Regions from separate parts of the Cutibacterium equinum genome, predicted to be linked through region 4. Evidence: riboswitches for the same ligand, from Rfam matches in the RefSeq annotation. Region 4 holds a riboswitch; each other region holds the start of a gene.
What was found. A riboswitch is a leader RNA that binds a small molecule or an ion and turns the genes downstream of it on or off. The one in region 4 is predicted to bind cobalamin.
Positions count from the first base shown of each region.

Region 1: linked by a shared signal. The riboswitch ahead of O6R08_RS09785 (ribonucleoside-diphosphate reductase subunit alpha) and the one ahead of cobT (nicotinate-nucleotide--dimethylbenzimidazole phosphoribosyltransferase) in region 4 are both predicted to bind cobalamin.
Region 2: linked by a shared signal. The riboswitch ahead of O6R08_RS08370 (hypothetical protein) and the one ahead of cobT (nicotinate-nucleotide--dimethylbenzimidazole phosphoribosyltransferase) in region 4 are both predicted to bind cobalamin.
Region 3: linked by a shared signal. The riboswitch ahead of O6R08_RS08310 (hypothetical protein) and the one ahead of cobT (nicotinate-nucleotide--dimethylbenzimidazole phosphoribosyltransferase) in region 4 are both predicted to bind cobalamin.

Region 1 is NZ_CP115668.1:2,148,384-2,150,580, reverse strand. Features, by position in the region: gene O6R08_RS09785 (ribonucleoside-diphosphate reductase subunit alpha) at 1-1,369, opposite strand, end outside; cobalamin riboswitch at 1,482-1,673, opposite strand; gene O6R08_RS09780 (DUF1707 SHOCT-like domain-containing protein) at 1,738-2,197, shown strand, end outside.
Region 2 is NZ_CP115668.1:1,835,706-1,837,902, forward strand. Features, by position in the region: gene O6R08_RS08365 (leucine-rich repeat domain-containing protein) at 1-830, opposite strand, end outside; cobalamin riboswitch at 1,110-1,239, shown strand; gene O6R08_RS08370 (hypothetical protein) at 1,324-2,197, shown strand, end outside.
Region 3 is NZ_CP115668.1:1,822,515-1,824,711, reverse strand. Features, by position in the region: gene O6R08_RS08315 (hypothetical protein) at 1-130, opposite strand, end outside; gene O6R08_RS08310 (hypothetical protein) at 127-1,335, opposite strand; cobalamin riboswitch at 1,405-1,538, opposite strand; gene O6R08_RS08305 (PH domain-containing protein) at 1,617-2,197, opposite strand, start outside.
Region 4 is NZ_CP115668.1:430,801-432,997, reverse strand. Features, by position in the region: gene cobT (nicotinate-nucleotide--dimethylbenzimidazole phosphoribosyltransferase) at 1-958, opposite strand, end outside; adenosylcobalamin (AdoCbl) riboswitch at 1,038-1,155, opposite strand; gene O6R08_RS01935 (cobalt-precorrin-6A reductase) at 1,182-1,937, shown strand; gene cobA (uroporphyrinogen-III C-methyltransferase) at 1,931-2,197, opposite strand, start outside.

The DNA.
Region 1 (2,197 bases), 790 kb from region 4:
GGCAGATCTCGGTGCACAGATTCGAGGAGTGAATCGTCCCGGTGTTGTTGTTCAACGCACGGGTGTTGACGCTGTCCTTCCATGTCAGCCACGGGTGGGACGTCGTCTGCAGGCTCACCAGGATGGCCCGGAACTGCTCGCGGGCGGTGGTGCGATGGAACCGCGTGATCGCCCCGGCCTCGGCCTGCTCGATGTAGTGGGCGTACCGCTTCGAGAAGGCCGACCCGGTCAGCTCGGTGAGATCGGGGGTCTCGGCGGGGTCGAAGAGGTACCAGTCCTCGTCCTTGGCGACCCGCTTCATGAACTCGTCGGAGATCCACACCGCAGTGTCGGCGTTGCGGGTGCGTCGGTAAGGATCACCGGAGTCGCGCCGCAGATCGAGGAACTGCGGGAAATCCATGTGCCAGTTCTCCATGTAGAAGCACAGCGAGCCGAGTTTCTCCCCGTCCCGCGAGACTGCCTGCAGCGTCGAATCGATGGTGTGCATGACAGGGATCGGCCCAGTCGAGGCGGTGTTGCCGGAGCGAAGCGGTGACCCCTCGCAGCGCAGATCCGACATCGAAACGCCCATGCCGCCGGTGCCCTTGGTGATCCACATGACGTCACGGATCGTCCGAGCGATGTGCTCGAGGTCATCCTCGGTGCGCATGACGAAGCAGGTGGACAGCTGACCAGCCGGGGTTCCCGCGTTGACGAGGGTCGATTCGGCCGCGAGGTGACGCAGGTTGCTCATCGAGTCATACAAGGCCAGCGCCGAGGAGGTCGGATCATCCTCGGTCAGGCTGAGCCCCATCGCCACGCGCATCCAGAAGTACTGAGGCACCTCCAATGCCTGATTGTCGGTGCGCAAGAGGTAACGGTTGACGATGGTGCGCACGGCGGTGAAGTTGAGGAGGTCGTCACGAGTCGGGTCGATGGCGTCCGCCAGGGCGTCAAGGTCAAAGACCTGGCCCAGACGCTGGTCGAGGTGACCGCCGGAGACGAGACTGTTGATCGTGCTCGGGAAGCAGAGACGGTGCAGATCGCGCACCCGATCCGGGGCGACGTCACCCACGATGTCATGGGTGTTGCCGAAGACCTCCTTGTACAGCTTCTTGACCGCGATACGGCTTGCGATGGTGTCAAAGGCCGGGTCGTCCTTGGCATTGCCCAGGGCTACCTGAATGACGGCCTCGTCCAGGGCATCGGTGGTGATGCCGTCGAACAGGGTGATCTCCACCTCAGCCTGCAGCAGGGTTGCCCGGGCGACGGCGTCGTCCAGCCCACGGGCTGAATCCATGATGGATGCGGCGACTTCGTTGCCGTCGTAGGGGGCCAGGGATCCGTCGCGTTTGCGGACGCGGATGGTTGAAATGGGGTCGGCGCTCATTGCAATTCCTCCGTGCGATGCCGTAGGCACGCGACCGGGCGGAATGCGGCGGGGACACTGGTCCCCATGAACGCTGCGATACTTCCCGCGAGATCGCGAACCGGGCCCCGCGGTTGCGGGACCACACCTGGCAGGTCTTCGGACTCACGAGCACTTTTTGCCTACTGGCCGTCGCTTCCCATGCCGAAGCACAGTGCGTGATGACGGCGGTCGTTCTCGTACACCGCTGCGGGGCAGCTCCGGATTCTCACCGGATTCCCTCTTGGCCCGTGCGAACACGGGAACCATGTGCACTGGTCACTATATGAACGCTGATCAAGGACAGTCAACGCATGTTGTGGGGAGTCCGACGTTGGTAGGCTTGCGCCATGACGGTCCCGGACGACTGGCGGATTGGTGATGCTGAGCGCGCTCGGGCAACGGACATCCTCGACAATGCGTGGGTCGAGGGAAAGCTCACGCGCGATGAACATGACGAACGCGTCGAGGCTGCTTTGCAGGCCCGCACCTATGGCGATCTGGGCGGGTTGCTCTCTGACCTGGGCGCGACGGTCGAGAACATTGCCCTGCCCGCTGTGGGCCATCAGGGAGACCCCGTGCGCGTCGCTCCCGGCCCGGATACCGACCGCATGATCTGCATCATGAGCGACACGGTCTGGGCCTCTGGACGAACGATGGCCAAGCACACCAACGTCATCGGCATCATGGGGGATCCGTGCTTCGACCTGACGTCCATGTCGTGGGCAAGTCGTCACATCACCATCGATCTGACGATCTTCATGTGCGACGCGACTCTCCTGGTACCCGACGGGGTGCGCATCGAGGACT
Region 2 (2,197 bases), 1.1 Mb from region 4:
CCCTTGATGTCCTTGAGTGGGGACAGATCGCGGATGTGGTTCTTGCCGACGTCCAGATGCGACAGTTTCGTCAACGACCTCAGCGGCGTGACATCGGAGACTCCAATGCTGTTGACATCCAGGCTGAAAATGCCAGTCATGGAGGCCAACGGCTTGAGATCACTGATCTTGTTCTCCGGCAGGAATGCCTTTTCCAATCCGGTCAGCTGATCGATACCGGTAAGGTCCTTGATTCCCCTGTTCCGGCAGCTCAGGCTCGTGACACCGTCGAGTTGTTCCTTGGTGGGAGTGGTGGTACCCACCTTGTCGGTGATGCATTTTTGCAGGGCCTTGTCAGGAATCTCGAAGGAGGCCGCCGGAGTGGTGGGAGCCGGATCGACCTTCGGCTTCCAGGTCGGAGGGACCTCCCATGGGCCGTCGATGAGCATGTAGTGCCATGCCTCGATCGAACCGGGCTCCGGATGGTAATTACTCGCACCGAGCTGCGAGTACTCCCACGTTGTCTCGGTGTTCTTGCCTGCCGGCTTCCCGTGGAAATAGCCCCAGTAAGCGTAGAATTTGTCGGGGTTTTCCGGATAGCCGTTAATCGAATCGATAAACAACCCCAGGTCACCACCGAAATCGGTGTTACCGATGTCGAAACCAGCCGACGTCAAGGCTTCCACACCGTTGGAGAACTTGGTAGCACAACCAGTATCGACATGGCCGTCATCGCGCTCGGCATAGACGAAGACGTGGTTCTCGTTGATGCACTTCTGCGCATCAGAGTCGTAGGACGGCGGTGCCGCAGATGCCGGGCCAAGATGGGTGATGGCAATTGGCAGTGCCACTGCTGCTGCGAGTAGACCAGCCAAACCCCGTAGACGTCTCACTATTCCTGCCTTTCACTGGGTGGACGCTTCTAGGCCATCCAGCGCTGGGCCAGGATCGTCTTTTCCGCTGTCCACGACGGAAACAAGTACGGGACATCTCAACGATGGCGATCCGACTTAGCCGACATTTTTGTCGGTCTACACGGTTGCGGGACAGTCCTGGATTCGCACCAGGTTCTCCATCGGTGAAACCATGTGAAGCCTAACACACAGGTTCGCAGCGCCTAACTAGATGTGGACATGTGATGGGCGCGAGCTTAGACTGACACTGCAACCACGGGGGAATCCGGTGAGAATCCGGAGCTGACCCGCAACCGTGAGGGGCTCGTCCCCAAGTCGGAGTACCTGGGTTGCGCCAAGGAACATCACACCGTCGAGGACTGCGGTGGGTTCAACTCGGGGGGCTTTCCCGTCCTGAGCGCAACGCATCCTCAGGAAGAAGGCCCGCCACATGACCAGGCTCAATCGATGGGTCGCCGGTCTCGCCGCCGGTGCACTCGTCGCATCACCGTTCGTGGTACCGGCGTTCGCTGACCCGCAGCCCGCGCCATCACACGCACCTGTCACCGCCACCATTGATGACGGTTCCGCCCCGTACTGCTTCGATCCGCCGGCCAGCCCGGTCAAGGGTGCCATGTGGGCCGGATCGGTCAACGACACCGCTGCCACCAGTAAGTACGTCGCCGCGGCCGCCGACTGGCTCGCCCAAAAGTGGCAGGAAGACCCGACGACCTACGGACAGGCTGGCGGTGTCGCCGACGGCATCATTGCTCTGGTCGGCTCCGATGCCCATCCTGACGTCGTCAAGGAGATGACTGCGGCCCTCAAGGAAGCAGGCCCGAAATACGTCGAGAACAACCCGGCTGGTCTGGCGAAGGTCATCATGACCGCCGAGATCCTCGGCGAGGATCCGACCTACTTCCTCGGCAAGGAAACTGGAAACCTCTGGGTCAAGCTTGCCGGCTATATCAACGATGAGACCCCGGGTATGCAGAACCGCGTCAACATGTACTGGGGCCCGCACCTCATCACCATTGCGCTGACCCGCGCCAACCGCCCGGTGCCACAGAAGATCATCGACAAGTTGCTGTCGACTCAGGGCACTGACGGCACGGACGCCGGCGCTTTCGGTTACACCAAGCGGAACCAGGACGGCAGCAGTGTCTTCGTCGGCGACCCCGACTACACCGGTATCGCCCTGTCTGACCTGACTCTGCTGCAGCGCAACTCTCATCTCATCCCGGACGGCTACCAGGCCAAGATCGATGCTGCTGCCGCCAACGCCACCACGTGGGCCATGAACACCAAGGAGCACGACGACGGCG
Region 3 (2,197 bases), 1.1 Mb from region 4:
TCGCACCTGAGCACAGGCTGGTTGTCTGGGAACTCTGCTCGGCGCGGGCGGGAGCTGCCCCTGCCACGGCGCTGACACAGATCGTCAGGAGGGCGAGTGTCGCCGCGCGGATCATGGAGATGCAGTTCATTCCTCGTCCTCCTGGTCCCCGCGACGATGGCGGCGGTGGATGACGGGCGCCAAGGCCAGGCCCGCGAGAGCGACGACTCCTATACCGACCGGCACCCACCAGGGGGCACCTTTGTGTTCGCCCTCGTCAGGAGAACGACGAGTGTGGTCCTCGCGTCCCCACACCGGCGACGACGACTGGGGGGCCAGTGAGGATCCGGCGCTTGCGGCAGGAGAGGACGCGCGGGGACTGGGGGTCGGTGAACTCGGGGTGGCTGACGGTGAGGACGGACGCGGTCGGGAGGGTGACGCAGAACTGACGGTCGGGAGGCTCGGCGTAGGAGGCGTCGCCGTGACTGTGGAAATCGTGTTGGGGCGGCTGTCGGCACGGTCGCGCTTCTTGTGCGGTCGGGGGCCGTCGGCGTGGTTCGGTGCCGTCGGATTGGGACGGTCATGATGGTCCCCACCGTGGCTGCGACCGGGTTCGTGGGAGGGCTTGTCGCCGCCGTGACCCGATGTGCGAGTGGGTTTGCCCGTTGGTTTGTCGTGGCCACTGGTCGGCTTGTGGGTGGGCTCGCCGGTGGGTCCGTGGCTGGGTTTGCCCGTTGGTCCGTGGCTGGGTTCTCCGGTCGATGGTCCTGGGCCGGGGCCGGGGGCTGGGCCGGGACCAGGACCGGGGCCGGGACCAGGCTCGTCGCCGTGGTCCCCACCCTTGGCAAAATTCGGGGTGACAGGAGGGAGCTGTTCGGAATCAGAGGAGAAGACGATGAGCCCGAAGTCGTTGACGTTGAGGCTTTGCGTCCAGCTACTCTTGGGATCCCACCGTCCGCCGGAGTCCCCCTCCCGAGTGCCGGTGTGGTACCACCAGTAGGCCGGGATCTCGGCGAAAGCGTCGCTCTCGATGCCATTGATCGTCGTGACGATGTCCCCCTGTGTGGCATACCCGAGTCCCGCGAGCTTCAGGACATCCTCTCGGCCATCCCCGGATGTCTTGTGGGCACCAATGATGCAGCGCACCAAAGTCTTCGAGTCGAGGTTCCCCGGGATCTCGGGCTCCACGTCAGCGGGCTTGGCCGGCCAATACACAACGACGGCGAACCCTTCGTCCTTCTGACACCATCCGTCGTGAAACCCTGCCCCTTCGGCATGGGAGGGGACAACCATCATCGACCCCGTGGCGCACATGAGTGCCAGCAGGCTCGCAACGGTGAGTGGGCGGCGACCCATCAGGCTCCTCTCGGCGGGTCACCGCGACGAACGAGAGGGTCGTCACGCCACGCAACCCACGACATGGCATCAACGCTCAACTGATTCGGCGATCCGGCTCAGCCACGTGGCATCACGGTTGCGGGACAGCGCCGGACTCTCACCGGCTTCTCCGTCACAGTTGTCGGTCCGGGGTACACCCCCCGGACCACCCGTACTTTACGCCATGAGCTTGGGGGTGCGGTACCTGCCACCTCAGGTGAACTTCAAGGTGTCCCTGATCGACAGGGGGAAAGAGGCTCTCAGATGATGATGGCGGCGGCGACGAGAACGACGGTGACGCAGATCGTCAACCAGTTCGGATGCACCCGGATCTCGGCGTCGTGAGGCGTCGCTCGGGTGGACTTCTGGTGATCTGACGTCGACTCCGGCTTGGCCTGGGTAGCAGCCGCCTTGCCCACGGGACGACGCTCGATTCGCTCCGTCTCGATGAGGCGAGCAGTCGCGTGAGAGTCCAAGGACCATCTCATCGGTACCTCGGAGCCGATGATGACCTGCGGGAGGTGATCGGCAGTGCCCTTCATCGCAGTGGCCGTCCCGCGCGCCGGAGCAGCCCATGCCGAGATAGTGCGCGGCTTCCGGGCCCCTTCAGCGTCAGGACGGCGCTCAGCCGTCAGTGACAGGCCCCATCGTCCCGTGACTTCAGTGATTCGATCCCAGGGAACCTCCCAAATCCGGAATTGATTGACGACCGTCACCCCGTCGTCATTGATCCGAATTTCGGCCACTCCCCAAATGATCCACACCAGCCACACGAAAAGCAGCAGAACCGGAAGATTCGTCAACCCAGCCAAACCAGATCGAATGAGGTCAAGAATCGTCA
Region 4 (2,197 bases):
ACAAGGCGGGCAGGTCCAAAGCGGAGGTCGACGCCGCGATTCCCGGCTCGGCACCGGCGTGACTCATGATGATGAAGTCGCGGGTTTGCGGGCAGATTGCGGTGGCCGTCAGAGCGGCAGAACAAGCGATCACGCCGTCAATGAGCACGGGGATGCGTGAGGAGGCCGCGGCAAGGATGAAACCAGCCATGGCCGCATGCTCGAAACCTCCCACCTTCGCCAACGCCTCGACCGGGCGGTCAGCCTCCGGGCGGTTGACCTGGATGGCACGGGAGACCACACCGATCTTGTGCTGATGCCGACGATCGTCCGACCCAGCACCCCTTCCCGTCACCTCAGCAGGAGGACGCCGCGTGAAGACGCTGATGAGGGCCGCCGCCGGCGTCGTATTGGCAATCCCCATCTCGCCAGTGACGAGGATGTCTGCTCCCTGCTCGACAGCTTCCAAACCGGTCTCGATACCAACTTCGAGGGCCCGGAGGGCCTCGTCAAGACTCATCGCCGGGCCTTGGGAGATGTCGTCCGTGCCTCGGCGCACACACCGCTGACGAATGGGCGCGTCAACCTCATGGCGGGCACCGACGTCAGTAATCCACAGCTGGGCACCCAGGTTCCTCGACATCACGCTGATCGCCGCCCCGCCAGCCGCCATGTTGACCATCTGCTGGGTGGTGATCTCCTGGGGATCAGGGGAGACCCCCTGAGCCCACACCCCGTGGTCACCAGCGAACAGCCCGACAACCGGGTGGCTCGGAACCGGGACCGGAACCTGTCCATACATCCCCGCCAGACGGATGGACAGATCCTCCAACAACCCCAGCGAACCCTCCGGCTTGGTGAGCACCTGCTGACGAGCCCGAGCAGATTCACGTGCTGTGGCGTCAGCTCCTCGAATGCCGCGTACCGTGCGGGAGAGCAGACTCTCAGCGGACAGGGATTCAGGCAGGCAGACCATCATGCTCCATCGTCGGGGACGCCGCCGCGTCCCTCCAGGTCTGTGTCCTCGCAGCCTGGACGCCACGCACGCGCGTCACAGTCGTCCTACCCCGGTCGAGGCAGGTGTACGCGGTTCTGGTCTGACTTCGCCTCGACGGCGTCACAGTGGCGGGACCGTCCCGGATTCTCACCGGTGTTCCACCGCGATCACTGATCATTGTCCCACAGGCTGGTTTGATGGAGTCATGGACGTCCTCATTCTTGGCGGCACGACGAAGGCCCGGCAGCTGGCCACTCGACTGGTCGACGACGGGGTTGACCTGTGCACCTCCCTGGCGGGACGCACCAAATCCCCACGGCCGGTTCCCGGTCCGACGAGACTGGGCGGGTTCGGGGGGATCGAGGGACTCAAGGACTTCCTCACGGCCCACGAGGTCAAGGTCATGGTGGACGCCTCCCATCCCTTCGCCGCGACCATGCACGGCCACGCCGCCCAAGCCTGCCGCGATCTCAATGTGCCGCTGGCCCGGTTGGCCCCGCCCAGCTGGCGCACCCAGCCCGAGGCAGCGACCTGGACCTGGGTGGACGACCACGACGACGCCGCACGGGCCCTGGCGGACCTGCCTGACGTCGTCCTGCTGACGGTGGGACGCCAACCCGTCAGCCACTACCTGCGACTCGGCCCGCGCCGGGTCATCGTGCGCTGCGTGGACGCCCCCGACGAGGAACTTCCCGAAGGCTGGACGGTGCTGCAGGAGCGCGGCCCCTTCACCATGGACCGGGAGCGCGAGATCTTCTCCGGCGGGGCGGCGACCCTCGTCTCGAAGGACTCCGGGGGCACTGACCTGGACCCGAAGCTTCGCCTGGCAGCCGAAACCGGCATCCACGTCGTCATGGTGTCACGCGGCCCGGCCCCCGGCTGGGGAGACGAGCTGGGCGAGGTCGACGAGGCGGTGCAGTGGATTGACGACCACCTCGCGACCGTCAAAAAACCTCAGTGATCTGACGGTTCGTGGACTCGGGTCTGGTCAAGGTCGAGTCCAGCGACGTCACCGACCACGGTGATGGCCGGCGGCTTGATCCCCGCCTCGGCCATGTCCTCGGCAGCCTTCTCCAAGGTCGTCGTCAAGGATCGCTGGGTGAACAGGGATGCGTCCGCGACGACGGCGACCGGGGTGTCACCGGACAATCCGCCATCCATGAGGCGCGCGGCGATGTCACCGATGTGAGCCACGCCCATGAGGATGACCAGAGTGGTGCC